Regions from separate parts of the Solibacillus sp. FSL K6-1126 genome, predicted to be linked through region 1. Evidence: predicted binding sites of a transcription regulator. Region 1 holds the regulator's gene; each other region holds the start of a gene.

The links. Region 1 encodes LexA, which represses DNA repair genes until DNA is damaged. Its sites were predicted from a motif close to CGAACATATGTTCG; they were not measured.
Region 2: the regulator LexA is predicted to act here: its motif matches at 2,564-2,577, upstream of MHH44_RS03285 (Y-family DNA polymerase).
Region 3: the regulator LexA is predicted to act here: its motif matches at 4,402-4,415, upstream of addB (helicase-exonuclease AddAB subunit AddB).
Region 4: the regulator LexA is predicted to act here: its motif matches at 5,727-5,740, upstream of uvrB (excinuclease ABC subunit UvrB).

The regions. Positions count from the first base shown of each region.
Region 1 is NZ_JBBOPD010000001.1:2,737,244-2,745,182, reverse strand. It holds gene MHH44_RS13660 (MerR family transcriptional regulator) at 26-406, shown strand; gene glnA (type I glutamate--ammonia ligase) at 469-1,803, shown strand; gene MHH44_RS13650 (gamma-type small acid-soluble spore protein) at 1,949-2,365, opposite strand; gene MHH44_RS13645 (DNA alkylation repair protein) at 2,548-3,255, shown strand; gene MHH44_RS13640 (5' nucleotidase, NT5C type) at 3,333-3,878, shown strand; gene MHH44_RS13635 (gamma-glutamyl-gamma-aminobutyrate hydrolase family protein) at 3,994-4,689, shown strand; gene lexA (transcriptional repressor LexA) at 4,771-5,394, opposite strand; gene yneA (cell division suppressor protein YneA) at 5,555-5,902, shown strand; gene MHH44_RS13620 (YneB family resolvase-like protein) at 5,889-6,545, shown strand; gene MHH44_RS13615 (DUF896 domain-containing protein) at 6,610-6,846, shown strand; gene tkt (transketolase) at 6,986-7,939, shown strand, end outside.
Region 2 is NZ_JBBOPD010000001.1:660,873-668,811, forward strand. It holds gene MHH44_RS03270 (glycine C-acetyltransferase) at 1-31, shown strand, start outside; gene MHH44_RS03275 (pyridoxal phosphate-dependent aminotransferase) at 295-1,479, opposite strand; gene MHH44_RS03280 (carbon-nitrogen family hydrolase) at 1,631-2,422, shown strand; gene MHH44_RS03285 (Y-family DNA polymerase) at 2,597-3,850, shown strand; gene MHH44_RS03290 (YolD-like family protein) at 3,863-4,183, shown strand; gene MHH44_RS03295 (L-threonine 3-dehydrogenase) at 4,822-5,772, shown strand; gene MHH44_RS03300 (long-chain fatty acid--CoA ligase) at 6,044-7,657, shown strand; gene MHH44_RS03305 (response regulator transcription factor) at 7,770-7,939, shown strand, end outside.
Region 3 is NZ_JBBOPD010000001.1:923,813-931,751, reverse strand. It holds gene addA (helicase-exonuclease AddAB subunit AddA) at 1-743, opposite strand, end outside; gene addB (helicase-exonuclease AddAB subunit AddB) at 718-4,359, opposite strand; gene MHH44_RS04415 (TVP38/TMEM64 family protein) at 4,486-5,109, opposite strand; gene MHH44_RS04410 (PDZ domain-containing protein) at 5,249-6,418, opposite strand; gene MHH44_RS04405 (S41 family peptidase) at 6,756-7,939, opposite strand, start outside.
Region 4 is NZ_JBBOPD010000001.1:910,769-918,707, reverse strand. It holds gene MHH44_RS04380 (DUF4097 family beta strand repeat-containing protein) at 1-710, opposite strand, end outside; gene uvrA (excinuclease ABC subunit UvrA) at 797-3,664, opposite strand; gene uvrB (excinuclease ABC subunit UvrB) at 3,670-5,652, opposite strand; gene MHH44_RS04365 (IDEAL domain-containing protein) at 6,011-6,250, opposite strand; gene MHH44_RS04360 (competence protein ComK) at 6,438-6,929, shown strand; gene MHH44_RS04355 (hypothetical protein) at 6,935-7,288, opposite strand; gene MHH44_RS04350 (M20 family metallopeptidase) at 7,526-7,939, opposite strand, start outside.

The DNA of each region.
Region 1 (7,939 bases):
ATAGCGATAAGGGAGGTGAATTAAATTGAGTAGTGAAATTCGACGTTCAATGCCACTATTATCGATAAGTATCGTCATGCAATTGACGGATCTGACAGCAAGACAAATCCGTTATTATGAAGAGCATGATTTAATTCAGCCGCACCGTACAGAAGGAAATCGACGCATGTTTTCTTTAAATGATGTCGACACTTTATTGGAAATCAAAGATATGCTTGAACAGGGCATCAATATGGCAGGGATCAAAAAAGTATTTGCTTTGAAAAATGATCCGGCAGCACAGCAAGCGAGCAAAGAAATTTCCGATTCGGACTTACGCAAAATTTTACGTGAAGAAATGCGCCAGGCACAACGCATGCAAAAAACATCTATTCGACAAGGGGATTTATCGCGCTTTTACCAATAGCGTGTAAATTATAAAAGATCGAGTAAAATCGGTACTGAACAAATTTAGGAGTGTGGAATTTAGTGGGCAAATATACAAAAGACGATATTAAACGTCTAGTAGAAGAAGAACAAGTAAAATTCATTCGTTTACAGTTTACAGATATTTTAGGGACAATTAAAAACGTAGAAATTCCTGTAAGCCAACTAGATAAAGCATTGGACAATAAAATGATGTTTGATGGTTCATCAATTGAAGGTTTCGTACGTATTGAAGAATCGGATATGTACTTATATCCGGATTATGATTCATTCATGATTTTCCCATGGACAGCTGAAAAAGGGAAGGTAGCACGTTTCATCTGTGATATTTACAATCCGAACGGTACACCATTTGCAGGTGATCCACGTAACAACCTGAAACGAGTATTGAAGGAAATGAAAGAACTAGGATTCACAGATTTCAACTTAGGACCAGAACCGGAGTTTTTCCTATTTAAACTGGATGCAAAAGGCGAGCCAAGCTTGGAAGTAAATGACCACGGCGGCTATTTCGACTTGGCACCGACAGATTTAGGTGAAAACTGCCGTCGCGATATCGTATTGGAATTGGAAGAAATGGGCTTTGAAATTGAAGCTTCTCACCATGAAGTTGCACCGGGTCAACATGAGATTGACTTTAAATATGCGGATGCTATTACTGCATGCGACAACATCCAAACATTTAAATTAGTTGTTAAGACAATTGCACGTAAGCACGGTTTACATGCGACATTCATGCCAAAACCTTTATTCGGTGAAGCTGGATCGGGAATGCACTTTAACGTTTCTTTATTTAAAGGAAAAGAAAATGCATTTTATGATGAGTCTACTGAATTAGGGCTTTCTGAAACAGCGATGCAATTCATGGCAGGTGTGCTTGACCATGTTCAAGGTTTTACTGCAATTACAAATCCGACAGTAAACTCTTATAAACGTTTAGTACCAGGTTATGAAGCTCCATGTTACGTAGCATGGTCTGCGCAAAACCGTTCACCGTTAATCCGTATTCCTTCTTCTCGTGGCGTATCAACACGTGTAGAAGTTCGTTCAGTGGACCCATCAGCAAATCCATATTTAGCGATGGCGGTAATTTTAGAGGCGGGTCTTGAAGGGATCCGCAAAAAAACAACACCACCACCAGCAATTAACCGAAACATTTATGTAATGAGCGAAGAAGAGCGTAAAGCTAACGGCATCGATAATCTGCCTGCAGCTTTAGATGATGCATTAGCATTACTAGCAAAAGATGAAGTGGTTCAAAGAGCATTAGGCAACCATATCTATGCGAACTTTAAAGAAGCAAAAGAAATCGAGTTCGATATGTACCGTTCAACTGTTCACCAGTGGGAACGCGACCAATATATGAAAATGTACTAAGAAGAAAGGGCTGGGGCTAAAATTCCAGCTCTTTTTTTTTGCACTTTTTGTATAGTCGTATTCAATTTTAACCAAAATAACTGTTGTAATTTATTCGTATAATATAAAAGAAACCGGCAATATAAATTGCCGGTTCAATAATGCATTATTTATTGCCGTTTTGGAAACGGTTTTTACCGTAAGAGCCAGAAGCTTGCTGTTTTTTAGCTTCAGCTTGCTGGTTTTGCTGTTTTACCTGGTTAACATCTGTTTCCATGCCAAACTCAGCGTTCATTGAAGTGAGTTTTTTCTGTAAACCACTGTTTGTAAACACACCAGAAGCTTGTTGCTTTTTAGCTTCAGCTTGCTGGTTTTGCTGTTTCACCTGGTTAACGTTTGTTTCCATGCCAAACTCAGCATTCATTGAATTCGGTTTCTTCTGCAAACCGCTATTTGCAAAAGCACCAGAAGCTTGTTGCTTTTTAGCTTCAGCTTTTTGGTTTTGCTGCATTACTTGGTTAACATCCGTTTCCATTCCGAATTCGGCGTTATTCTTGTTATTGATGTTTTTATTTTTTGACATCAAAATCACCTCCTGACATTATTCTGTTCAGAGGTTGCTTTATTATTCGGTTAAATCAATTGCCAATTTTTTAAAAATTTTAAATGTGCGATCACCAATGCTTCAGTACCTTGGAATGATAAGCATATAAATCGTATAATAAGAAGGATTAAAATTTACCGATTGAACAAAAGGAGGCTATTATGAAACTTGATACAATGATGCAAGAATTAGAGGCATTGGGTAAAGAGCGTACAAAAAAGATTTATATGTCCAATGGAGCAAAGGAACCGTTATTCGGTGTAACGACTGGCTCGATGAAACCGTATGTAAAACAAATAAAAATAAATCAGGAGCTGGCTGAACAGCTTTATGCGACAGGCAACTATGATGCAATGTATTTTGCCGGGGTTATTGCGGATCCGAAAGCAATGACTGAAGAAGATTACGACCGCTGGATTGAACAAGCCTATTTTTATATGATTTCCGATTATGTTGTTGCAGTGACTTTGGCTGAATCCGATATTGCGCAAGAAGTAAGCGATAAATGGATTGCAAGTGGTGAGGAACTAAAAATGTCGGCAGGTTGGCATTGTTACTGCTGGCTGCTCGGCAATCGTAAAGATGAAGAATTTTCAAAAGAAAAATTATTGGGTATGCTTGAGTATGTAAAACAAAATATCCGTCAAGCACCACCACGTACACAAGTAGCAATGAATAACTTTGTCATGACAGTAGGTGTTTCATTTAAACCTCTACATGAAGAGGCTGTGCAATTCGCTAAGGAAATCGGGCCAATTGAAACGAAACGTGAAGGGAAAAAGCCGGGTTTGCTGCACGCTTTTGCTGAAATTGAAAAACAGGTGGAAAAAGGACGAATCGGCTTTAAACGTAAATATGTACGCTGTTAATTGTAAAGAGTTATACCTTGTTTTTTTGCCATACAATTGTATAAACTAAAATTAGGAAATTTCAAGGAGGCTATTACATGAAAAAAAGCATTGCCATCGATATGGACCAGGTGCTGGCTGACTTTTATTCGAAATTATGTGTTACATATAACGAGAATTTCGGGACAAATTTTACCGATGAAGAATTTCTTCTGACGACACAGCGCGATTTACCTAGAGAAGATGCGAAAAAATTATTTGCTCTATTAAATGAGCCCGGCTATTTCAGAGATTTAAAAGTACTGGATGAAGATGCTATTGATGTCATTCGAGAGCTGCAGGAGCATTATGAGATTTATATTGCGACAGCTGCCATGGATGTACCCGGGTCATTTACAGCGAAGTACGATTGGTTAATGGAGTATTTACCATTTATTAAAACACAGAACATAGTGTTTTGTGGAAATAAAGCGGTAATACATACTGATTATTTAATTGACGATAGCCCACGCCAACTCAAGTCATTTAAAGGAACAGGTATATTGTATTCGATGCCGTACAATCGATCAGAAGAAGGTTTCATGCGTGTGAACAACTGGAAAGAAATTAAACAGTATTTTATAAAACAACTGGAAATTGTTTAAAAGGGAAAGGGTTGCAATCAGGCAATCCTTTTATATTTTTGTAGTAACTTAGCTTAACGAAATAGTATAATTTAAATAATTGGAATTATCTTTAAATTGTAAGGGGATAGAATGAATGAAACCGATTATTGGATTAACAATGTATGATTTTGACAAGAAATTGGATATAAACAACGCATATTTGACGTCGATAGAACTAGCGGGGGGTATACCAATTTGTATACCGAATGCTACGGAAGAAAACGTAGAAGCAGTATTAAATGTAGTTGATGGCCTCGTATTAATTGGTGGAGCGGATATCGATCCATTATTGTTTAATGAGGAACCGCACCGTCATATCGGTAGTGTTGTTAGAAAGCGTGATGACAGTGATCTTTTATTAATGAAGGCAGCCTTTAAAAGACAAATGCCTGTTCTAGGTATTTGCCGTGGACAACAAATTATGAATGTTGCATTCGGAGGTACGATAATTCAGGATATACCATCACAGGTGGAGAATACAATCTTACATAAACAACCTTCAAAGCGTGGAGAATTGGCACATACCGTTGAAGTGAAGACACCGAAATTTAAGGAGATTTTTACAGAAGAAACATTCCGTGTTAACACATTTCACCATCAATCTGTAGGAAAGTTAGGGGAAGGACTTCTTATTTCGGCAGTTGCGAAAGACGGCATTATTGAAGGAATTGAACACGAATCCCATCCGTATTGTGTGGCGGTACAATGGCACCCGGAAGAATTGGCGCCAAACGGGGATGTTTATGCACAGCGCTTATTTAAAAGTTTTATAGAAGCATGCCATAAGTAATAAAAGGCTCAGTCGTTTACGGCTGAGTTTTTTTAATTCATTAAAAAACTTGCCGATTCTATAAGAATGGCAAGCTTCTGATTAATGAATATTTCGATAGAGGCCGACTACTTTACCTAAAATAGAAACTTGATTGACAATGATCGGCTCCATTGAACTGTTCTCAGGCTGTAAGCGGAAATGAGTTTTTTCTTTGTAAAAGCGTTTGACTGTCGCTTCATCATCTTCCGTCATTGCTACAACAATCTCTCCATTGTTCGCGGTAGACGTTTTTTTGACGATTACATAATCCCCATTTAAAATTCCGGCTTCAATCATGGATTCACCCATAATTTCAAGCATAAATAGTTCTTCTTCCGGTGAGCCGTAAGCATCCGGCAACGGGAAATATTCCTGAATATCCTCGATTGCGGAAATAGGCAGACCAGCTGTAACTTTACCGATTAACGGAACATGGATGACACCTTGTTTGGTGATGTTCATCTCTTCCTGGTCCAATATTTCAATGGCACGCGGTTTAGTAGGGTCACGACGGATAAGCCCTTTACTTTCTAAACGAGCTAAATGCCCGTGGACAGTTGAACTGGAAGCTAAACCTACCGCTTCTCCAATTTCGCGTACTGATGGCGGATAGCCTTTAGAACGAACTTCCTCTTTTATAAAAGTTAGAATAGCCTGCTGCCGCTTTGAAATTTTTTGTGTCAACTAACTCACCTCTTTATCATGCTATTTTTCTTAAAGTAAGTATAGCAGTATGCGAACACGAATGCAAACATAAGTTCGAAAAAACGGTTGACAAAAACATATGTTCGTATTATTATGAGAACAAATATTCCGAACATATATTCGAAAGAGGGTTTTACAAATGAAAAAAACTAAACTAAATGGCTTTACATCAATGTTTCTACTATTCTCTGTACTTATGATTGCTTTATTCATGATGCAGGACGATAAAATAGAATTATACGAACAGGTTAGCATAGAGCATGGCGATACTTTATGGTCGTTGGCAGAACAATATCGTGGTAAAATGGCTAAGCATGATTGGATCGATGAAGTGAAAAAGGAAAACGGATTGCTGGATGAAAAAGTTGTTTTAGGACAAGTACTGGTTGTACCTGTAGAAAAAGATTCACAATACATTGCCCAGCTGAATGAATCCACTGATATGCAATCGATTAAAGTAGTGAGAGGGAACAATGATAAAAACTAAAGCAGTAATTTATTGCCGTGTCAGTACGGATAAAAATACACAGGAAACGTCACTAGTACGTCAGCAAGAAGAGCTGACAAAGTATGCGAAAACATTCGGCTATAATGATGTGGAGATTTTCATGGATCAGCATAGCGGATATGATGTGGACCGAGATGGACTGCTCGATATGCTTGACTATATGAAAGAACACGGCGTCAAAGCGTTATTTGTACAGGACGAAACACGGTTAGGGCGCGGTAATGCACGTATGGCAGTACTTCACCTATTGCAAAAATATGAAGCGACAGTGTATACATTGAATGATGCAGGTCCTGTCGTATTAAACGAAATGGATACAATGCTGCTCGAAATTTTAGCGATTGTCGAAGAATATCAGCGTCGTATGCATAATGCGAAAATCCGCCGGGGAATGCGTCGTGCTGTAGAAAATGGCTACCAGCCCCAAAATAATTTAAAAAACCGCGGTAATATTGAAGGGCGTGAACGTAAAGAAGTGCCTGTTGAAGAAATCGTCCAGCTACGCCAGAAAGGCTTAACATTTGCAGAAATTGCTACGACATTGTCTGGTTTGGGCATTTCCATCAGTAAAGCGACCGTACATAGAAGATATATTGAATATATGGAGCGACTTGAAGAGTAAACACTTGTCTTCAAGTCGTTTTTTTTATACCTTTGTAGTAGGTAGGAAGAAAGGTGAGATTCAAATGTTATCAAAAGAGAAAATAGCTCGAATTAATGAGCTTTCTAAATTAGCGAAAGAAGGTAAATTGACGGAAGAGCAAGCGAAGGAACGCACTGCGCTGCGCAAAGAGTATTTAGATACATTCCGTTCCACAATGCGCGATACAATCGAGCATGTGAAAGTAATTGATGAAGAGGGCAATGATGTGACACCTGAAAAATTAAAACAAATAAAATCACAGAAGAAATTCTTAAACTAATAACATTTCATTAATATGTCACATTTAATATTAAGTATGACATATTTTAGATGACGTTTTTAGAAATTATTGTTTTCTTGTGAAAATTTGTCTACACTATAAAAGGTATAAATATCGTACGAGGAAAGGATGTCACATAATGACACAACAGATGGATCAGTTAGCAATTAACGCAATCCGTACATTATCAATCGACGCAATTGAAAAAGCAAATTCTGGTCACCCAGGTTTACCAATGGGTGCTGCACCTATGGCCTATACTTTGTGGACGAAGCAATTACGCCATAACCCACAAAATCCTAATTGGTATAATCGCGACCGTTTTGTATTATCAGCTGGACATGGTTCCATGCTTTTATATAGTTTATTACATTTGGGTGGCTATGGTTTAGAGATGGAAGAAATCAAAAACTTCCGTCAGTGGAATTCAAAAACACCGGGACATCCTGAATATGGTCATACAGTTGGTGTAGAAGCGACAACTGGTCCATTAGGACAAGGTATTGCCATGTCAGTAGGTATGGCTATGGCTGAACGTCACTTGGCAGCAACATACAACAAGCCAGGCAAAGAGATTGTTGACCACTATACGTTTGCACTATGCGGTGACGGAGATTTAATGGAAGGTGTTGCTGCAGAAGCAATTTCTCTTGCAGGTCACTTAAAATTGGATAAATTAATTGTACTTTATGATTCAAATGACATTTCACTTGATGGTGATTTAGAAAAGTCATTCTCGGAAAACATCCAAAAACGTTTCGAATCTTACGGCTGGAACTATTTAAAAGTTACAGACGGTACAGATATCGTGGAAATTAATTCAGCAATCGAAAAAGCGAAACAAAACACTGGCGGCCCAACTGTAATCGAAGTGAAAACTGTCATCGGTTTTGGTTCTCCTAACAAATCTGGTAAAGCAGATTCACACGGTGCACCACTAGGATTTGATGAAGTTGCTTTAACAAAAGCTGCATATGCATGGGAACATGAGCCATTCGCTGTCCCTTCGGAAGTGTATGATACATTTAAAGCAGCAAGCGAAGTACAAGGTGTACAAGCAGAAGCAGCATGGAATGAACTATTCGAAAGCTAT
Region 2 (7,939 bases), 2.1 Mb from region 1:
AGTAGGCCGCGAGTTAGAAGTAATTAAATAGAAGATGTTAAGCTCAGCGCTGTTTTTATGGTGCTGAGTTTTTTTATATGTTGAGGTTTAAAAGTGGATTTGAGGATTAAAAATGGAATTGAGGATTATCTGGCGCATATTGAGGATTATAAATAGTGAACTGAGGATTAAGTAAGAGCAAGTGAGGATTATTGAGTATGAATTGAGGATTATTTAACTGGAATTGAGGATTAAACAACAAAAATGCGGCGAATAAAACACCGCATTTCTGATAGCAGAATCATACAATGAAAGTTATTTCAAAACCGTCTCCGCAAACAGACCAAGCTTTGCGACACGCTGCATTGCTTCGCGCAAACGTTCTTCATCGACGAGCAGTCCGACACGAATATAGCCTTCGCCGTATTCACCAAAACCATTACCGGCTGCAACGGCAATATCTGTTCTTTCCAGCAAATAGTCGGCAAATAGCTCGCTTGTATATGGTGCAGGTACAGGGAGCCATGCGAAAAACGAGCCTTTCGGAGCGGTAATTTCCCAGCCGATTTTATGAGCCTCTTCAACGAGTACATTGCGGCGACGCTCATATAATGCACGGAGCTCCTGTACACAAGTTTGCTCCTCGTTCAGTGCAACGGCCGCTGCATGCTGAATAGCAGGGAACTGGCTGCAAAACAGATGGTCCTGAATAATATTGATCGCTTCAATCATTTTTGCATTGCCGACAGCAAAGCCAATACGCCAGCCTGCCATATTGTACGATTTTGACAATGTATAAAGCTCAATACCGACTTCTTTTGCACCTGGTGCTTGCAGGAAGCTTGGCGGACGCTCCCCATCAAAACCTATTGCCCCGTAAGCAAAATCATGGGCAACCGCAATGTTATTTTCTTTAGCGAACTGTACGGTCTGTTCAAAAAATTCATGTGTTGCGACACTGCCAGTCGGATTGTTTGGATAGTTTAAATACATCAATTTTGCCCGTTGTTTAATGTCTGCGGACAATGCTTCGTAATCTGGCAAAAAGTGATTTTCCTCTTGAAGCGGCATCGTATCAAATTTTACATCTGCGAGTGCGACACCGGATAAGTAATCCGGATAACCCGGATCTGGAAGGAGCATATAGTCACCCGGATTCAGGAGCCCAAGCGGAAGTTCGACTAAACCGATTTTCGTTCCGCCAAGGACAGCCACTTCTGTAGCGGGGTTGATGTCTACATTATATTCACGTTTGTAAAAATCCGCAGCCGCTTGCTTGAGCTCCGCAATACCCCGGAATGGGGAATATTTATGTGTTTGCGGGTCGTTTGCCGCAATTTGCAGTGCTTCAATAATATGTGCCGGTGTCGGCTGGTCCGGATTTCCCTGACCTAAATTAATGACATCGCGCCCTTCAGCAAGCGCTTCATTCACTTTGTTTACAAGTGCTGCGAAAAACTGTTGTGGTAACTGTTGCAGCTTTTTCGAGAATTCAATCATTTTTTATCACCTCTGAAAAATAGTAAGGTTAATGTTAGTCTAAAACTTCACTTAAGTAAAGTGAAGATTTTGACAACTTGAAGTGAGATGTTACAATGAGTACGAATAAGCGAAAATTGATTCGCACGGAATTTTTAAGGCGGTGGCAGTTATGAAAATTGGTTGTATTCAGTTGAATGTTGGTTTTGGCAAGGTAGATGAAAACTATGAACGCGCGGAGAAATTTATTCGCGAAGCGGTAGCAGGCGGTGCTGAAATTGTCGTATTGCCGGAAATGTGGAATACGGGCTATGCGCTCGAAAAACTGGAAGAGCTGGCAGACGAAAATGGTGAACGTACAAAAGCATTTTTAAGCAGTCTTTCAAAAGAATTGGCGGTACATATTGTAGGCGGATCGGTATCGGTGAAGCGTGATGATAAGTTTTACAATACAATGTACACGTACAATCGCGATGGCGAACTAGTCGGCGAGTACAGTAAAGTGCATTTGTTCCGCTTAATGGATGAGCATCTGTATTTGGAATCCGGAAGTGATATGAACCGTTTCGCATTAGGCGAGCTCGAAGCAGGCGGAGCAATTTGCTATGATATCCGCTTCCCGGAATGGCTGCGTTCTCATGCATTGGATGGTGCCAAGGTGCTGTTCGTACCAGCGCAATGGCCGACACCACGTATTGATCACTGGAAAATTTTACTGCAGGCGCGAGCAATTGAAAACCAGTGCTTCGTCGTTGCGGTAAATCGTATTGCCCGTAAAGTGGAAAACTTTAATGGTCAGTCAATGATTATCGGGCCATGGGGTGAGGTACTTTGGACAGGTGCAGAAGATGAGGAGCTGGCGATTATTGATGTTGATTTTTCAACGGTCGATGAAGTGCGCGGCCGCATTCCTGTATACGAAGATCGCCGTCCAGGTCTTTATGAAAAAGTAATAAAAGAATAAATTTTAGAAGCGTACTGGATAATGCCAGTGCGCTTTTTTGCATTAAGCAGCAAAATAACTCTTTCATACCGAAAAAAATCCCTAACAACCAAAACAGCCACTACTTTCCACTTGCCATCTCACACGTCTCATTTTAATATAAGAACAAACGTTCGATATAAGGAGATGAGCTTTATGTATGAAAATGCGCCGGAACGTTCGATTATTTGTATTGATATGCGCAGTTTTTATGCAAGCTGTATTGCATCGGTTGAAAATTTAAATGTAATGGAAGTCCCGATTGCGATTGTCGGAAATTTTCAGCAAAAGGGAAGTGTTGTGCTTGCAGCGTCCCCTCCGATGAAAAAGCGCTTTAATATTCGCACAGGTTCGCGATTATACGAAATCCCGCCACATCCGGATATTCGCCTTTTTGAACCGCGGATGTCGTTATTTATTCGCATATCAATGGAAATTACACGTCTGTTCAATGAGTTCGTTCCAAAAGAGGCCATTCATGTATATAGCGTCGACGAGAGTTTTATCGATTTAACCGGAACAGAAAAGTTATGGGGACCGCCCGAAGAAACGGCAAAATACATTCAGCAGCTCGTTTACAACCAATTTGAAATTCCATGTGCAGTCGGTTTTGGCCCAAATATGCTGATGGCAAAACTGGCGCTCGACATCGAAGCAAAAAAGACGGGATTTGCGAAATGGACATATAATGATGTACCGGAAAAACTGTGGCCGATCATGCCGCTGTCTACAATGTGGGGCATCGGTAGCCGAACGGAAAGAACGCTGAACCATATGGGGATTTACTCTGTCTATGATTTGGCGCATGCCGATTTAGCGTTACTTGAAAAGCGCTTCGGTGTTCTCGGCAACCAGCTTTATTACCACGCATGGGGAATCGATCATTCGACAGTCGGAGCACCGATTATGCAAGGGCAGATCAGCTTTGGGAAAGGCCAAATGCTGATGCGCGATTATCGCAGCCGAAAAGAAATTTTAGTCGTATTGCTGGAAATGTGTGAAGACGTGGCAAGGCGGGCGCGGGAAGCGAAAAAAATCGGGCGGACGATTTCATTAGGGCTTAGCTACAGTAAAGATGCCTTCGGAGGCGGATTTCATCGTTCCCGCACAATTGATGAGCCGACAAACGATACAATGAAAATTTTCGAAGTATGCAAGCAGCTGCTCGACGAATTTTATGCAGAACGACCGGCACGCAAAGTTACGATTACATTAAGCAATATTGAAAGTGAATATTCGATGCAGCTCAGTCTGTTTGATGAGATGAGATGGCGCAACCGCAAGCTCGGAGAAACGATGGACCGTTTACGTACAAAATACGGCACAACAGCGATTTTGCGTGCTGTTTCCTATACGGAAGCAGGTACTGCACTGACACGGGCTAAATTAGTAGGCGGGCATAAACAATAAGGAGTGAAGGCGATGAACAAAGATAGAGGAACAATTAAATGGAGCGCAATGATGCTGCCGGAGCATGTCCAACTATTACGTGAATGGCAGGAAGAGGACACAATTGTTACCCAACCCCAACTCGACGAAGCCCAGTTAGAACAAATTAACATCAATCTGCAGCGAGCCTACACAGAGCATTGCCCAATCCAACTAAAAGTATGGGAGCAAACAGGCCTTTATACAGTTTCCGGAGCAATTCAAAAAATCAACATCCACGAACAATACGTCAAGCTGGCAAACAGCGAAAGAATTCAATTCCACCATATTTATGAAGCACTCTTGGATGAGTAGACTTTCTAATCGTCCAATAAAAAATAAGATGATAAAACCAGATATTAAGTAAGTTGATTGGAATGGAGGGGAGGCGAGTGTTCGTGCTGACGGTTTCACCTTTCGCACTGCTAAAACATTAGCTGACGGCTGGCGCCTTTCGCTACAAGCAAGCTTCCAGCGGGAACAGCAAAATTTATTTTGCGACGAAAGCGAAGCGTCAGGAGCACCGACGTCTGAGCAAAAGGAACAAAAGCTAAGAACGCCACGTCCTGTGGCAACGCTTTTGTGACCAACATCGTGTTGGCCTCGTGCCCGCGGAAAGCGTCCGACCCGGAATGGAAATCAACCCAATGTTAGAAAGAGAAATTAAATTTCTCACGATTTTACAACCAGAGCCACTCGTATAAAAGTAATCTTTCTATTCGAATATTTCACACGTACAAATGTATTTCTGAAAAAGAATATTTATTAAATATTGTTTTTTAGAAAAGAACACCATATAATGAATTTCATGAAAATGTTTGAACATCAAGTTTTACGGATGGTTCTATGTATTTTCCACAAGGACATTTGTTTTAATAGATGAGAAATAATAGACGGTATATTCAGCGATAACAGGCTGAAAATTGTCTTTTAAAGGATAGGGAGGCTTCAGCGTGAAGAAAATTATGGTGACCGGTGCTTTAGGTCAAATTGGTTCGGAATTAGTAGAGAAATTACGTCATACGTATGGCACAGATAATGTATTGGCAACAGATATTCGAAAGATTGATCAGCATGAAGGTCCATTTGAAGTATTGGATGTAACAGATGGGAAACGCATGCACACACTTGCCCATGATTTTGGTGCAGACACGATGATACACATGGCTGCATTACTCTCGGCAACAGCAGAAAAAAATCCAGTTTTCGCCTGGAATTTAAATATGGGCGGTTTAATGAATGCACTTGAAGTGGCGCGTGAACTTGATATGCAGTTTTTTACGCCAAGCTCAATCGGCGCATTTGGTCCTTCTACGCCAAAGGACAATACACCACAAGATACACTGCAACGTCCAACAACGATGTACGGTGTCAATAAAGTAGCAGGCGAATTGTTATGCGACTACTACTACACACGCTTCGGGCTGGATACACGCGGTGTCCGTTTCCCGGGGCTGATTTCGTATGTGACGCCACCTGGTGGAGGAACGACGGACTATGCGGTAGATATTTATTATAAAGCAATCTTGGAAGGACGCTACACATCGTATATTGCGGAAGGTACGTATATGGATATGATGTATATGCCGGATGCACTGCAGGCTATCGTTGATTTAATGGAAGCGGACCCTGCAAAGCTTGTGCACCGCAATGCATTTAATATTTCGGCGATGAGCTTTGAGCCTTCACAAATCGCAGCCGAAATTAAAAAGCATATTCCAAGCTTTACAATGGATTATGATGTCGACCCGATCCGTCAGGCAATTGCGGACAGCTGGCCAAATGCAATCGACTCATCGGCAGCGATTGAAGAATGGGGCTTCAAAGCTAGCTACGATCTGGAAAAAATGACGGTCGATATGCTGGAAAAACTAAAAGTACGATTAGCACAAAACGCGATTTAACTTATAGAAGCGAGTGAAACTGTTGAAAAGCAGTTCACTCGCTTTTTTATATAGGTGCCGGTGGAAAGCCTCGATGTGGGAGACCCTAAAAGCAAAATTCTGTAATATTCGGTTCTCTAGTAAAATGAAATCGTTGCATTATTGACAAAATATTTTCATTTTTCAGTATATTATATTAAAATGATATTGTGGGAGAAATTAGGAGGCGCTTTATTGGTAATGGGGATTGCCGGTAAAGATAGTGCCTCATAAAAGGGGGAAATATATAATGATGATGCAAACACCACTCGTTCTAACAGATATGGTCAAGCGTGCAGAAACGTATTATGCACACAAAGAAATTATTTCACGTACAAGTGAAAAGAAGGTTCATCGCCTTACATACGGGCAATGGGTAAAGCGTACAAGAAAGCTAGCGCATGCATTAACAAAGCTGGGCATGGAGCGCGGTGATAAAATTGCGTCATTTGCCTGGAATCAGCATCGCCATTTAGAAGCGTATTTTGCGGTTCCATGCGCAGGTGCAATTTTGCATATGGTCAATATTCGCCTGTCAACGGAACATATTGCGTACATTATTAATCATGCGGGAGATAAAATAATTTTAATAGATGAAGATTTAGTGCCGCTCATTGAGGAAGTACAATCGGAATTGAAAACAATCGAGCATTACATCATTATGGCGGATGGGGAATTGCCGGAAACGACTTTGCCGAATGTACTGTCATATGAAGCATTGCTGGAAGAAGCAGATGAAAACTTTGCATTCCCGGAAGATTTGGATGAAAATGCGCCGGCAAGCATGTGCTATACAAGTGCGACAACAGGGAATCCAAAAGGGGTTGTGTATACACATCGTTCGCTCGTGCTGCACTCCATGTCGATTTCAATGGTGGATACGATGGCAATTTCAGAACGTGACACGATTTTACCGATTGTTCCAATGTTCCATGTCAACGCTTGGGGAATGCCGTTTGCAGCAGTGAATGTAGGGGCTACGCAAGTATTGATCGGCCCTCAATTTACCCCGGCACTAATATTGGATTTCATTGAGCAGTACAATGTAACGAAAACGGCGGGTGTACCGACAATCTGGCTTGGCGCATTGCAGGAACAGGAAAAAAGAGCCCGTGATTTATCCACATTACAGGAAATTTTCTGTGGAGGATCGGCTTCACCAAAAGGCCTTATTAAAAAGTACGAAGAAATGGGCGTCAACTATATTGTGGTATACGGCATGACGGAAACTTCACCGATTGTTTCGATGTCACGTGATATGTCACATATGAATGACTGGTCATTGGATGAAAAAATTGAAACACGCGCAATGCAAGGCTTAACGGTTCCAGGAATTGAATCGAGCATCGTCAATGAAAACGGTGAAGTGCCTTGGGACGGAGAAACAATGGGCGAGCTGCGTCTGCGTGGTCCATGGATTGCGGCGGAATATTATAAAGATGAACGTACAGCGGAAGCCTTTTCTGATGGTTGGCTGTATACAGGGGATATCGCGGTTCGTTCAAAAGAGGGATTCATTAAAATAACAGACCGAACGAAAGATTTAATCAAATCCGGTGGTGAGTGGATATCATCCGTTGATTTGGAAAATGCGCTTATGTCGCATGAAGCGGTATTTGAAGCGGCAGTCATTGCTATTCCACACGCGAAATGGCAAGAGCGTCCGCTGGCATGTGTTGTCTTGAAAGAGGGGGCCAATACAACAAAAGAGGAACTTACAGCATTTTTGGGAGGCCAATTTGCAAAGTGGTGGCTGCCGGATGATATCGTCTTCCTAACGGAAATTCCGAAAACTTCTGTCGGGAAGTTCTTAAAGGCGAAGTTACGTGAAAATGTGAATGAAATTTATCCACAGCTTCAACTGTAATTTGAAATGATGGGAACGCTCTTAATTACCGGGCGTTCCTTTTTTATATTTTTACTAGAATAAAAAGGGAAGGTGTGCAAAAATAATGGCAAGTTGATTTCAATTAAAGAAGGTGCGGAAATTGCGAATTTTAGTAGCGGACGATGATCATACATTGTGTGATAACATCGCGAAAATATTGAAGCTCGATTTTCATGCGGTTGATTCCGTGTTTGATGGAGCAGAAGCGAAGGATTTAATCGATTACTATCAATACGATCTGCTCGTGCTCGACTGGATGAT
Region 3 (7,939 bases), 1.8 Mb from region 1:
CCTTTTTCAAGACGAGTGGCAATTTCTCTCAGGCTCCCGATAATAAACGGGCGGACTTCCTGCGCAATGACCAGTTCATCAATTGGACTTTCCGGATCAATATTATATTTTTCCGGCAATGCACGCAGCCACTCATACGGGTTTGGCTGTACGCGCGATACTTTATACATTTCCTGCAGCAACAGCTCAATCGCCTGGTCACTGCGGTCAGATGCAAAACTGTCGATTAATGTATAAAGCTCCTCTTTCGTGAACGATGCCTCCATATCACCGCGGTATGCCTTTTCAAGCACATCCATCAGCACATCATCCTGTAATAATGAAGCTTCCTCCGTACTTGCCAGACGGAAACCCGGGTCCAGATCAATCGTGTATGCATATTCACGGCAAATCGATAAACAGAATGAATGCAATGTAGAGATTTGTGCTTTGTTCAGTAAACTTAACTGACGGCGAAGAAATTGGTTGTTCGGATTTTGGGCAAGCTCCTTTTCAAGCGCTTCTGCCATACGGTTACGCATTTCCGCAGCCGAGGCATTTGTAAACGTTACGACGAGCAGCTCATCTACATCAATGCGCTTGTCTTCAGGCGCTAACATCTTTTGAATCAGTCGCTCGATCAATACGGCCGTTTTTCCCGAACCGGCCGCTGCCGAAACTAATATGTCATGACCGGATGCATAGATGGCTTTCCACTGCACATCTGTCCATTGAACATCATTCGGCTTCACTGGAATTGTCATCTGCACATACCACCTTTTTAATATTTTCGAATACTTCCTGTTCCGGCTGTTTTTTTATTTCATTATAGCTGTTGCCGGTTTCCGACTGGTCGAACTGGCAAACCGATTTAAAGCTGCAATACGTACAAGCCTTTTGATTCCCTAGGCTGTACGGTTTAATTTCCGTATTTCCGCGGTAAATCTCATTGCCCGCCTGACGGAATTTATAGTGTACAAATTCCTGCAGGTTTTCCATCTGGTCCTGTTCGATTACTTTTGATGAACGGTTGTTAAATTCCGGATTCTCGCCGCTTTTAAACGCTGCCGGCACAATAATCGATGTTTTACTCGGCTCGAGTGACTTGTCCATCAACTGTGCCACTTCCACATCTTTTACCATATAGCCGCTTAACTTGAACTTCTCCTGACGTAAACTTTCCACACGCTCATACTGCTCATAGTCCTCTGTTGGAATAAGCGGATTATGCACATGGAGATAGAACATCCCTGCCGCCTGGACAATGATATTTTCCAGCTCCGATAAGTCCTGGATGAACTTTCCTTCGCGTGCGATTATCGGGATATTTTTCATCGCTACATCCAAATACGTCAACAGCTGCAGTGAAATCCCGTTATATACTTCTGTAAAATCGAGCTTACGGCCGCTAGATTTATAATCAATGACACGCAAATACAGGTTTTCCGCATCTTTATATGCATCGATCCGGTCAATTTGCCCGCGTACATACATTTTCCGGTTATGCTCCAAATCAATTTTCAGTGCTTCCAGCGGATTGCGGTCATCCTGTTCCGTATTTTTATCGTCTCGTTTCCCAAATGGCTTTTCATGAGCAATCGCTTTAAACTTCGACAGCTCACTTTGATTAATGAGCGCATAAATCGTACGGGCAACAATTTTCACAAGCTTTGTTTTAATATATTCGAAACGGTGGCTGCTCTTCAGAATACTGTAAGAGAAATAATCCGCCAGTTTTGAAATCGTCTCATCCGCTTTTTTATAGCACGCTACATATGTTGTGAGCGGAATCGATGGCTCTTTCTCGGATAAAATCGTCCGGATCGCCTCATGGAACAGATCGCCCATCGCGAACGTTTCCAGCTTGAATTCTGTACGCTCCTGCAGTTTCAGCCCGTAGGACGCAAAATGCGAATACGGACAGCTGTAAAAGCGTTCGATACGCGACACACTCGCCAAGAAATCTTCGCCATACAATGCTGTCGCTACTTCTTCCGTTAGCGGCTCCGCTTCATTTGTCGTATATAAAGGTTTTTCCACGACATTCAGCACATCTTTCCAGCGCTGTTCCCGTTCGTAAAAAGCTTTTAATGCTGCCCATTCTTCGGTAAGTGGACGTCGCTCGTGCTGCGCCTGCTTCAGCTGGGTCATTAAGAAGCCAATTGCTGGTGATGGGTGCTGTATATAATTGAGCACATTGTCTTTTTGGAACTCATCAAGCGGGTCCATCGCAATTTTCCGATGCGGCAGTGTACGAACCGATTGTTCATCTGGTGTGCCGCGGTTTTCCGTCATTTCAAACATGCTGTGAAGGCGGTTAATATAAAGTGATGGCAGTTTGCTTTTACTTTCCTCATCTGCATTTGCATACGTAATATATAAATATTGTGTCGATGAAGAAATTGCCCGGTAAAAGAGGAAGCTTTCCTGCAGGAGCCTGCTTTTTATACCTGGTGCAAGTTCCACATCGATTTTTTCAAATGTTTCACGCTCATCATCAGACAGCAGACCTCCCGCTTCCATACGCATCGGGTACACCCCATCATTGACACCAATTACGAAAATCGCCTTTTTATTATCAAATCGTGCAAACTCGACAGTCGAAACGGTCACTTCATCCAATGTTGGCGGTACACTTGCAAATTCAAGTGTTTCAAAACCTTCATCCAAAATTTGCGCAACTTCTTCCAACGGCATAACTTTATCGCCGAACATCAGGTCAAACTGCTCCAGAATATGAATCCAGCCATTCCACGCCTGCTCATGCTCCAATGACTGATGCAATGAAGCGGACTGCTCTTCCTGCTCCTGCATTTTTAGCAGCTTTTTATAAATATCAAGCTGCTCCATAAATTCATACAGTGCAACGACAATTTCACGGCCTGTCTTTTTCCCTTTCAACCGGTTCTGCAATGCCAGTACCGGTTCACGGATTAAGTCACGTACCGATTTCAAAAGCTGTTCATGCTCCAGCTCGTCTTCTGTCTGGACCGCGTTTACTTTTTCCAGTGATTTAAAACGGCGGTAATGCCATACTTCCTCTTTCATCCAACGGTCATGAACAATCCCTTTCGCAATGACGAAGTTTTCCAAAATATCAGCTCTGTCTCTCATCGCGACTAAGTTGGCTCCATATGGGAAGAACAAATCTGTTTTTATACTTCTGAAAATCGGTTCGTATTTCCAGTTAGTTGTGATAATTTCCAGTACAGATCGACTAAATTCGATAAGCGGATGATAAAGCATCGCCCGCTTCTCATTTGAGAAAAACGGAATTTCATACTGTGTAAAGGTCGTTCCGATAATCGCATCATATACATCTGCCTGACGGTACATAATCCCGATATCTTTATAACGCAGCCCCTTTTCCAGAACGAGCTGTTTAATTTCCTGGGCAATACCTTGCACTTCTGCGCGCGGATTTACGCCTTCCAATATTTTCGTGTGTCCCGTTGATTCGACTGGTCTATCGGTAATTTTGTCGAAGCAATGTTCAATATGGAGCAAGTCCCGATTTGTCGCACGGTAGTTTACTTCTAAATGAACACGCGGCTCCTCTTCAATATCAATTCCTCGTTCGAATCGTAACTTTTGCAGCTCATTTTTTATTTTGTCATACGTCATCGCAGCTCTGTAAAATACCGAGCCTTCCAGTAGATCCATTTGCGGGTCTTCCATCGGGAGCACAATTGTGACACTCTTCGCATAAATAAGCAGCTCTTTTAAAATGGCAAATTCCTGTCCATTAAACGAAACAAACCCGTCCAGATAAATATCGGTATTGCGCAAGCTTTCCATTTTAGGAATACGTTCAATTAGCAGCGGGAAATAGCCATCGCCATCAATATAATCTGTCCCGATCCGTTCATGCAGCAGCTTTAAAATAATATTCAGGTCATGTAATTTATGAAGCAGTACTTCACTTGCACCGTTTAATCTTAATGACTCGATCAATGGCTCGATTGTTTCCACATCGATATGATATTGGCTGAATTCCTTTAAAATCTGCTCGACTTCTTTCGTAAAACCGGGTTTACCTGCCGCGCGTTTAAATAAAAGGAACTCTTCCTGATGTTCTTCCAAAATACGTCGTAACAGCATGCGGTACCCTGTGCCGTCAATACGTTCGTGGGCGATACCTCCTTCATTTTGCAGCACAAACCAGGCCAGCCGTTTGAATGTCATAACCTGTGCACGCATCATTCCTTCAATGTCATAGTTCGTCGTCAGCTCATATTCCGTTGTAAACGACATTTGGTCAGGAACTAATATAAAAATTGGATGTCCAAATATATTTGTTTTTAAATCATTGACTATTTCACGGTGTATCAAAGTAGTTTTCCCCGTGCCTGCCCGTCCTGTTATAACTCGTAACGTCACAATTCCCACCTCACTTCTATTTCTTTCTTCTATTATAATATAAGAATGCATGTTCGCGCATTAATTGCCATCATACAAAAAAGCCCTGTCTTTTCACAATTTGTTAAAAGACAAGACTGAAGCTTTTTATTTATGTTTTCGTAATTTTCCAATCTCACGCAAATCTCTTTCCACACGCTTATTTAAAATGTGTTCGATCAATTTGCCGATTCCCCAAATAATTAAAATAATCACAGCTGAAATAATAAGTTTTCCAGGAGAGGTTAAAATATCACGTAGATCACTGCCTAAATAGCTAATCAAGAAGATCAAGATCGGTTTTGAAATAAGGAGTGTCAAAAAATAATATTTCTTTTTTATATTGGATAATCCCGCGACCGTATTGACAACGACAACAGGTGTAAAAGGCAGGCACAGTAGCACAAACAATGGTGTAAATCCTCTAATGTCCACCCAGTTAATCAGTTTTTTCACTTGTTTCTGCTCTTTAATCCGACGGAAAAGGCGATACTTCCCAAACATGCGAATCATGAGAAAGAACATGTAGGAGCCTGCGACCGTTCCAAGCCATGACAGTAAAAACCCCCAAAATAACCCGTAAGCTGCAGCATTGGCAATGATGATTACAAACAGCGGCAATACAGGGATAAATGATTCCAGGAACGTTAAAAAAATGCCGAAAAACGGACCTAACAGTTTATATTTTTCTACAATTGTTTCAATATTATCGATTGTCATCCAATCTAACATAACAGCTCACCCCTACCAAAAACGATAAAAATTCCTGAAGCTACACAATGTTGTCTAGTACAATTTAATCTTAACATAATTTCTTTATACCCGTTTTTACCAAAAAAAAGAACCTCGTCTTAACGAGATTCTTTTGAAATTAACTAACAACTAATAATCCAATTTTATGGTTATCATCTCGATGGACAACATGCTGGGCTAGACGCAATTCGCCTGAATGATCAAGCACTTCCAAGCGACAATGGGCAGCATTAATCTGCAATGCTTTGTACAAATCTTCTTCTGTAAAAACATCTTGTCCATTTACACGTTTAATAATTTCACCTGCGGCAAGTCCCATTTTCTCAGCAGGCGAATCTGGTAAAATGCCGGCAATCATTACACCTTTATCACTGCGTACAACAGCATAACTGTTGCGGTCCTCTGAGCGACTATAATGAATACCGATAATTGTACGGGAAATTGCACCTAATGCTAATGCAGCTGCACCTAGTATCGGCAGGAAATAAGCGGCTAATCCGACGACCAGCACAAATTGTCCTATCATAATAATCGAACGTCCCATTTGCGGATACACATTCATCGGCAGCTTTTGGCGGACCATCTGCTGGAATCCGATAATAAACGGGAAAACAATGATCGAAAACTGTTCTGCTCCGATCGTAAATTGTGGCCAATATGGTGCAAAGTTTTGAATGCCTTCACCTGGAATAATCGTAAAGACAGGTAAAATCCAAAGCTGCTTACTGAAATAGCCTATCCCATTTAATCCACGCTTTGTTTTCTCCACAATCGGTGAAGCAAAACGGGCACCATACCGGCGAATTAAAATTCCTTCCGCCATGAGTAAGAGCCCCGTCATCATCGGAATTGTCATAACAAGATCATTTGTAACATTTCTGCCTGCCAATTCAAGTGTTCCAATTGTATATGACCAATCTTGCCATTGCATCCAAACGATTCCACAAAAAGCAACCGCCATCACAATCGCTGGCGATAATAATTGATACATATAAATGAATAAACCTACGAAACTTACAATAAAAACAATTGTCAATAATTCGAGTGATACTGTTAAGCCTATTACAAGACTAAATAAGGAAATAATAACGGACAGTATAAAACCCATCGCAAGCATATTTTTCAGCTCGGACCAGCCACCTAGTATCCGTCGGTTAAAATACCTTCGTTCGCGCTTCACTCGGCGATATCCTAAATAAACTGCGGAAATGATGGCGACATAAAACAAAGGATTTATAAAAAATCGGCCAATCCCTTTTAAAATTTCAATTAAAATTGTTCCATCCATATTCTCACCTACCGTACGAATAATTGTACCAAATCCTTTCCGTAATGCGTAGTCCCATTTGTACCGGAAATAAAATAAAGGCGTTGTCGAACTTGTATAATTCGACAACGCTCTCTTTATTAATATTGCTTTATAATGGATTCACCATTTTAATCGGGTGTTGATTTCCATTCCGGGTCGGACGCTTTCCCCGGGCACGGCTCGAGCCTGTAGTCTCTCGCTCGTGCTATTCCCGGTGGAGTCGCCTCCCCTCCATTCCAATCAACTAGCTTTAGAAATTATTTTAGTCAACTCATACTTTTATATAGGGCAATTAAATTCCTAATAGAAAAGTCCATCACTCAAACTGATGCATAATATAACTGATCGCCATCTGCAGTTGCATGTCATTTACTTTTGACTGTTTGAATGTTTGCAGTTCTTCTGTTAATTCATGGAAAAATACTTCATCCATATAGCTTCCTTCTGCAATATCATGCTTTTTTCTGAAGCTTTCCACTTCCTGTGCTGTATCCTTATCAAAGAATCCATCTGTTCGGCTGATGCTGTAGCCGAGTTCACTTAAAATACGCTGGCTGTAGGCAACTTCTTCACTGTATTCTCCCTCTTCAAAGCGGCCTTTCAGTATTTTTGTTTCTACACTATAAAGCGGATGCTGTGTCACTTCGACATCTGGTTCAATCCCTACATCATGGATCCACTTTTTCGAAGGAGTAAGCCATTTATTTGTCGACAATTTTACTTCTCCGCCATTTTGAAGATCCCATGTTTGTTGGACCGTTCCTTTACCGAAGCTCGTCACCCCAATAATGACCGAACGTTTCCAGTCTTGCAGGGCACCGGCAAACACTTCACTGGCTGATGCGCTTCCTTCATTTTGGATAAGTGTTAGAGGTGTGTCACGCAGCCAATTTACATAAGGCTGGAACTGTTCCACTTCCTTTGTTTTCAGTGGCTCTGTTACACCGTCATGATTTTGCATATACGCAAAGATTTTTTCTTTTTGCTCGAACATGCTCATCATTTGGGCAACACTATGTAAATAGCCACCTGGATTGTCCCGCACATCAATGATTAACCCTTCTACTTCCTCCTTCATCACTCCATCAAGAGCCTCTTTCCATTCTTCTGCTGTTTTTTCACCAAATAGATTGATTGTTATATAGCCGAGTTTTCTTCCTTCTACTTCGAGAACTTCAGCTTCCACCGTATCATTTTTCAAACGTTCTCTTTTCACGACCAACTTTAAATGCTGGTCCAGTTCCGGTCGATAAATGACAAGTTCCACCGCTTCTCCTTCTTTACCATACATCAGCTTACGAACTTCCCCCATAGATTTTCCGTCAAGTCTTACTTCATTAATTTGTATAAGCTCATCCAATGGTCGAATGCCCGCTTTTTCTGCAGGTGAAGCTTTAATAGGGGCCACTACGATAATCTTGCCATTCGCATCTGCCAATTCAACACCGATACCGATTCGTTCACTTGCGAGCGTCTGTTTATGTAATGCTGCTTCTTGCT
Region 4 (7,939 bases), 1.8 Mb from region 1:
GAAACGCTACCTGTTAATAGTTTTGCGATTATTACGTCATAATGTTTCTCTGGAATAGCTACTTGTACTTTCACTTGTGCAAATTTATTTGTAGATTGTATAAATAATTTGTCATTTGTCAGCTTCGACATATTTTCCGTTGCCTGTGCAATCGTTTCTTCTTCTGTACCTCTCAACGGCGTTTTTCCTGTCACATTTACAGTAACTAATTCATCCGCAGCGCGTACGATATCGATTTTACCATTGGCGATTTCCAGCTCTACCCCTTTAACATCAGCTACAGGGTAAGCATACGTTTTAGTAAACTCAACTTTTTCTCCAAACGGTGTATCAATATCAAGTTCTTTAAACTTGGATAATGCTGCACCGACCAATCCTGTCATGCGTGTGCTGAATTGTGATAAATCCTGTTTGATATCGCCCATGAACTCGTCCATCTTTTTATTAAATTCTTTATCGTTAAATGACTTGCCGAAAATATCTTCAAATCCTGTTGTTTTACGTTTTTCTTTTTGCTCTTCAAAAACCGGTTCTGCCTTATGCGGCTCTTCCCCAAACTTTTCTTCAAAAAGCGGTTGCTCGACTGGTGCTGCTTGTGATGGAGTGGATTCCTTTTCCGACGACAATTTTTCCAGTAATACAATTGCCTCTTCTGCCGTAATTGTACCGCTTTCAACTAATTTTAAAATGCGTTTACGTTCTTCTTGCATAAAAAAATTCCTCCCTCTGCTTCGTATATAGTTATTATACGAGGAGGGAGGACGAAAAGTTTCGTTTGCGCTCTTAGTTTTTCAATCTATTTATTTTGCGCTTCTTTAATTCTTGATTCCATACGTTCACGGTCGCGCTCCAAAATCGGTTTTAAGTAGCGGCCTGTATAACTTTCCTTCACTTCGGCTATTTTCTCCGGTGTACCTGTCGCTAAAATTGTACCGCCACCTTCGCCACCTTCAGGACCTAGATCAATAATATGGTCGGCTGTTTTGATAACATCGAGATTATGCTCAATCACAAGCACGGTCTCACCGTTTTCGACTAAGCGCTGCAGGACAATCAGCAAACGGGAAATATCATCGGCATGCAAACCAGTTGTTGGTTCATCCAAAATATAAAATGACTTACCGGTTGAACGACGGTGCAATTCCGACGCCAATTTCACACGCTGTGCTTCACCGCCAGATAATGTAGTTGCAGGCTGACCAAGCTTCACATATCCAAGACCCACATCGACAATCGTTTGCAGTTTACGCTGAATTTTCGGCAAGTTCCCGAAAAACTCCAATGCATCTTCTACCGTCATTTCCAAAATATCGGAAATATTTTTATCTTTATATTTTACTTCAAGTGTTTCGCGGTTATAACGCTTCCCATGACAAACTTCACACGGCACATAAACATCCGGTAAGAAGTGCATTTCGATTTTAATAATGCCATCTCCGCGGCAAGCTTCACAACGTCCGCCTTTTACGTTGAACGAAAATCGCCCTTTTTTATAGCCGCGCACTTTCGCCTCATTCGTCATAGCAAATACATCGCGAATATCATCAAATACGCCAATATACGTTGCAGGGTTAGAACGTGGTGTACGTCCGATTGGCGATTGGTCCACATCAATAACTTTTTCAAGTTGTTCTAAACCTTCTATTGTTTTATGCTTGCCCGGTTTTACTTTTGCCCGGTTCAGTTTTGATGCGAGCGATTTATATAAAATCTCATTCACTAATGTCGATTTACCAGAACCGGACACACCTGTAACGGCGATGAACTGACCTAGCGGGATATCGACACTTACATTTTTCAAGTTATTTTCAGATGCACCTTTAATCTTTATTTTCCGGCCATCTGATTTACGGCGTTCAAGCGGCAGTGGAATAAATTTCTTCCCGCTCAAATATTGGCCGGTAATCGACTCTTTGTTTTTCATGACTTGCTTCGGTGTCCCTTGTGCAATGACTTGACCGCCATGTACACCGGCACCCGGACCGATGTCGATTAAGTGATCCGCTGCCATCATCGTGTCCTCATCATGTTCGACGATAATTAACGTATTACCGAGGTCACGCATATTTACAAGTGTATTAATTAACCGGTCATTATCACGTTGATGGAGCCCGATTGACGGCTCATCCAAAATGTATAGTACACCTGTTAAACGGGAGCCGATTTGAGTGGCCAGTCGAATACGCTGTGCTTCCCCGCCGGATAATGTTCCAGCAGATCGTGCAAGTGTTAAGTAATTTAATCCGACATCCAATAAGAACTTCAGTCGTTCAATCACTTCACGAATAATTAAATTCGCAATCTGGCGTTCTTTTTCCGTTAATTCTACTGAACTAAAGAACTCATACATTTCCTGAATGGAGTGGCGTGTCGCTTCTGAAATGTTCTGATCTTTAATTTTCACTGCAAGTGTTTCCTTTTTCAGACGGTGCCCTTTACAAGTCGCACAAGGCTGTTCGGTCATGTACTTTTGCATCGATTCACGTACATAGTCTGAAGAGGAATCTTTAAAGCGGCGTTCGATATTTGCGATGACGCCTTCAAATTCGATATTTTTCTTATGCATACTGCCATAATCATTTGTATATTCAAATAGAATTTTCTCTTTTCCAGAACCGTATAAAATTTTATCCATTTTCTCCTTAGGAATATCTTTTACCGGTACATCCATTGGAATGTTGTAATGTTTGCATACGGATGCCAACAGCTGCGGGTAGTAGTTGGACGATACGGATTCCCATGGTGCTATCGCATTTTCAAGCAACGTTAAATCCCAGTTGTGAATGACTAAGTCGATATCGGCCTTTGCTTTACTTCCAAGCCCATCACATGTAGGGCAAGCTCCGAACGGACTGTTGAATGAAAACATGCGCGGCTCGAGTTCACCAATTGAAAAGCCGCATAATGGACATGCATGATGCTCACTGAATAACAGCTCCTCATGATCGATCACATCGACTAGAACGCGGCCATCCGCAATTCTGAGTGCTGCTTCAAGGGAATCGCTTAAACGCGTTTCATTGCCCTCTTTTACGACAACACGGTCCACGACTACTTCAATTGTATGTTTTTTGTTTTTATCCAGCTCGATATTATCATCGAGATCACGCAGTTCCCCATTTATACGGATACGAACAAAGCCTTGTTTTTTCAAGTCTTCAAGCAGCTTCACGTGCGTTCCTTTTTTGCCTTCAATAACAGGGGCAAGCAGCTGCATTTTCGTGCGCTCCGGATATTCCATCAGGCGGTCAACCATTTGTTCAACTGTCTGTGATGTAATTTCAATCCCATGTGTCGGGCAATACGGTTTTCCGATACGCGCAAAAAGCAGTCGCAAGTAATCGTAAATTTCTGTTACTGTTCCAACTGTTGAGCGCGGGTTACGGCTCGTTGTCTTCTGGTCAATCGAAATCGCTGGTGACAGTCCTTCAATTGTATCGACATCCGGCTTGTCCATTTGTCCTAAAAATTGTCGTGCATATGCAGACAATGATTCGACGTAACGACGCTGCCCTTCCGCATAAATCGTATCGAATGCCAGTGAAGATTTACCGGAACCTGAAAGCCCTGTCACAACGACAATTTTATCGCGTGGAATTGTGACATCAATATTTTTTAAATTATGCGCTCGTGCACCTTGTACGACAATTTCTGTATTTTTCACATTGTTCACCCTTCTGCTTTCAATTCAAATATCATGTCACGTAGTTCAGCCGCGCGTTCAAAGTCCAGCGCTTTTGCGGCTTCTTTCATTTCAACTTGCAATGTTGCAACAAGCTTCTCCAGCTCTTTTTTCGTAAGCTTTTTACCACCTGTCACTTTTGTAATATATGTTTCTTCCTGTTCCGCAGCTTGTGTGGCGCGGATAATATCAGGAATCTTTTTAATGATTGTTTTCGGTGTAATACCATGTTCTTCATTGTAAGCCATTTGGGTTTCACGACGGCGCTTTGTTTCACTGATCGCCTTTGTCATTGAATCCGTCATATTATTGGCATACATGATGACATGACCGTTTGAGTTACGCGCAGCACGTCCGATAGTTTGAATAAGCGAACGTTCCGAACGGAGGAACCCTTCCTTGTCCGCATCCAAAATTGCGACAAGAGATACTTCGGGAATATCAAGACCTTCCCTTAATAAGTTAATGCCGATCAGCACATCATACGTCCCTTTACGAAGTTCCCGGATAATTTCGATCCGTTCCAGCGTTTTGATTTCCGAGTGCAAGTATTCGACTTTCAAGCCCATTTCTTTTAAATAGCTCGACAAATCTTCGGACATTTTCTTCGTCAATGTCGTGACGAGTGTCCGTTCATTACGACGGATTCGCTCATGAATTTCATCGATCAGATCATCAATTTGCCCTTCAATCGGACGGATATCAATCGTCGGATCAAGCAGCCCTGTCGGACGAATAATCTGTTCCACCATTTCCGGTGTATGCTCTAATTCATAAGGTCCTGGTGTTGCCGATACATAAATGGCCTGGCTTACTTTCGATTGAAACTCATCAAACATGAGCGGACGGTTATCCAGTGCGGACGGCAGACGGAAGCCATGCTCGACCAATACCCCTTTACGAGCCTGGTCTCCATTATACATACCACGTACTTGCGGTAATGTAACATGGCTTTCATCAACGACAAGCAAAAAGTCTTCCGGGAAGTAATCAAGTAATGTATACGGCGTCGCCCCTGCTTCACGCAATGTTAAATGGCGCGAATAGTTTTCGATACCTGAGCAGAAGCCCATTTCCTTCATCATTTCCAAATCGTAATTTGTCCGTTGCTCCAAGCGCTGTGCTTCCAGTAAACGGTCTTCCGAACGCAAGACGGCAAGTCGCTCCTCCAACTCTTTTTCGATATTTTCAATCGCAATTTTCATTTTCTCTTCACGGGTAACGAAGTGGGATGCCGGAAAAATGGCTACATGCTGACGGTCCCCTAAAATTTCGCCCGTCAGTGCATCCACTTCACGAATCCGGTCAACTTCATCTCCGAAAAACTCGATTCGGATACAGTGTTCATCGCGTGAAGCCGGAAAAATTTCGACAACATCCCCGCGTACACGGAACGTACCGCGTGTAAAGTTAATATCATTACGTTCATATTGAATGTCGACTAGTTTCCGCAATAGCTGATTGCGCTCGATTTCCATCCCTGTACGAATGGAAACGACCATTTCACGATATTCTTCCGGATTACCGAGACCGTAAATACACGATACGGATGCGATAATAATGACATCTTTCCGTTCAAACAAAGCAGTCGTTGCCGAGTGGCGCAATTTATCGATTTCTTCATTAATACTTGAATCCTTTTCAATGTACGTATCAGTTTGCGGTACATACGCTTCCGGCTGGAAATAGTCATAGTAGCTGACGAAATATTCAACCGCATTGTCCGGGAAAAATTCTTTAAACTCACTATATAATTGGCCGGCCAGTGTTTTATTGTGTGCCATCACAAGCGTCGGCTTATTCACTTCTTTAATTACATTGGAAATCGTAAATGTTTTACCCGTACCTGTCGCCCCAAGCAATGTCTGGTGACGCTTGCCTTCTTTAACTCCCTGTACGAGCTGTTTAATTGCTTCCGGCTGATCCCCGGCAGGCTGATAGGCGGACTTTATTGTAAAAGTTTCTGTCATATTTAGATTGTCCTTTCTGTCACTAATGGTATCTTCTATTTTAACATACCCGTTTTTAATTTACGATAAAATTGCGAACGTACATTCGAATTTAGTGTGGCGTTAGCGTTTTAGATGTTTTGTAGGATTTATTAGAACTTTTGTGGTGGATATTAGAAAAGTACGGTGACTTATTTGAAGATTAGAGCCGGTTATTTGAAAACACCGAGCACTTATTAGAAGAATTATCCTTTTTATTAGAAAATAACCAATTTATTAGAACTATTTTAATTTTATTAGAATCTTTCCATCATATATTAGAAAACAACCGGAGCCCCGATTTTGCCCATAAAAAAAACCACCTGGAATAGGGTGGCTTTTACGAAACAGTTTCCAATAACTCTTTTAACTCTGTAGTATAGCTGTAAAATGCTTGTTCGTTCTTTTGATCTAACGATGTATCGATAAGTAACTTTAATTGTTCAATACGTTGCATCCGCTGCAACCGACTAATAAATAAATCTAAATAAATTTCATTCAATAGCTTCTCTGCATGATGTTCAGTGGACTGCTGACTAACCGCTTTTAAAAAGTCTGTATACGAATAATATTTATCCATCGATATCACCTCGACCTCTTTTACCCATTATAAGTTAAAAATCATACAATTTGCAATATATTCTGAAAAATTATCATATGACAGAATTTTCTAAATATAATGTTGATTTTTAGCACTTTATGCAGTAGTTTAGATGTATAGTGAAAATTTAAGCGATTAAAAAAGTAGGAAAGATAGGGGATGCAAAATGATCAGTAATTTAACACGAAATTCCAATTACATTATTTCTAATTCCACCTTTTGTTTGAAGTCCTATCAGCATCGAGATAAAATTCACACTACTATATTGGACAAGTACGGCAAATCTACCTCTCCGTATAAGCCTCTAAAAATTATTCGCGATACATGTCGTCTGCATGGAAGCTCCTATGATGCTAGCAAATATCAGGCGAGGGGATTTTTTGGAGAGAATAAACATAAATTGCCGATCATGGTGGCCTATGATTTCGGGGACCCGTGTATTTTATTCCCGCTGTTTTCGCCGTATTCACCTCAAAATATTTGGATATCCTTGAATCCTATTATTAATATTAGTGAAGACGGGGATAAAACGCTCGTAACTTTTGTGGATAATACTGAAATTAGTCTGGACATCAATATGAAATCATTCAACCAGCAATATGTACGCGCTGCGATGTACTATAAATATCTGCTTTTACAGCGCAATAGTATCTTATAAGAGCATCAGTTTTTTTTTAAATATTCAGCAAGAAGTAACTCACTTTGATTACGAAGGCGAATATTCGAATATCTTCTACACTCCATGACTCCCCCAAAGTAAAAATGATACTCGGTAAACAAATCATCCGTTTTGCCTCTCACTAAGCGCATCTGATGAAGTTTAAAATAGTCCTTCGTTTCTTTTAAGTCATGCTCTATTTTGATACGTACAGCATCGATTAATTGCAAATAGGGATTTTTAAATTTGAACGGACTTTGCTCCACTATTGAATAATCCTTCCCAAGAATAATTAACAGCAACGGCAAATAAATCCCTGCCTCATAATACGGAATCGTTTTAGAAGGAATTTGCAGCATACCAATACCTCCAATTAATAGGAACGTTTGTTCGTATATGTATTTTCACATATTTTTTTATATTTGACAAGTGGAAAATTAATACCTAGCTTAAATTTCACTAAAAAACCGTGCCTTAGCTTTTTTACTAAGGCACGGTTTTATTTTATTACGATGTGAAAGGTATTAATATGAGATTTTTGATCGTAAATAGGCTGTAATGAGTTTGTTTAATTAATTTGTTACTCTATAAAAAGCTTACAACAAATCCTTTTTATTATGTGCGTTAGGAAGAATCGATGCCGGAATCGGATTAACATATGAACCTTTTGTTTCTGCCAAAAATTCACGTTTCGCCTCTTCAATTAATACAGGATTGGACAGTAAATCTACAGCTGTTGAAGCGAGCACCTTAGCTGCATATAAAAGTCCTTTATGTGCAATTGATGTTTTGCCCTGCGATACAAGTTGCCATGTATGTAATGGCGTGCCAAATACAAAGCATGGTGCAAAAAATTGCCCTGTTGGAACGACCCAGCTTACATCTGCAACATCAGTAGATCCAGCCATTGTAAAGTTAGATACTTCATACGGTACAATTTCATTCAAAAATACACCATCTACATATGCTTTATCAAAATCTATAGTTTGAGATCCAGCTAATGTAGTTAC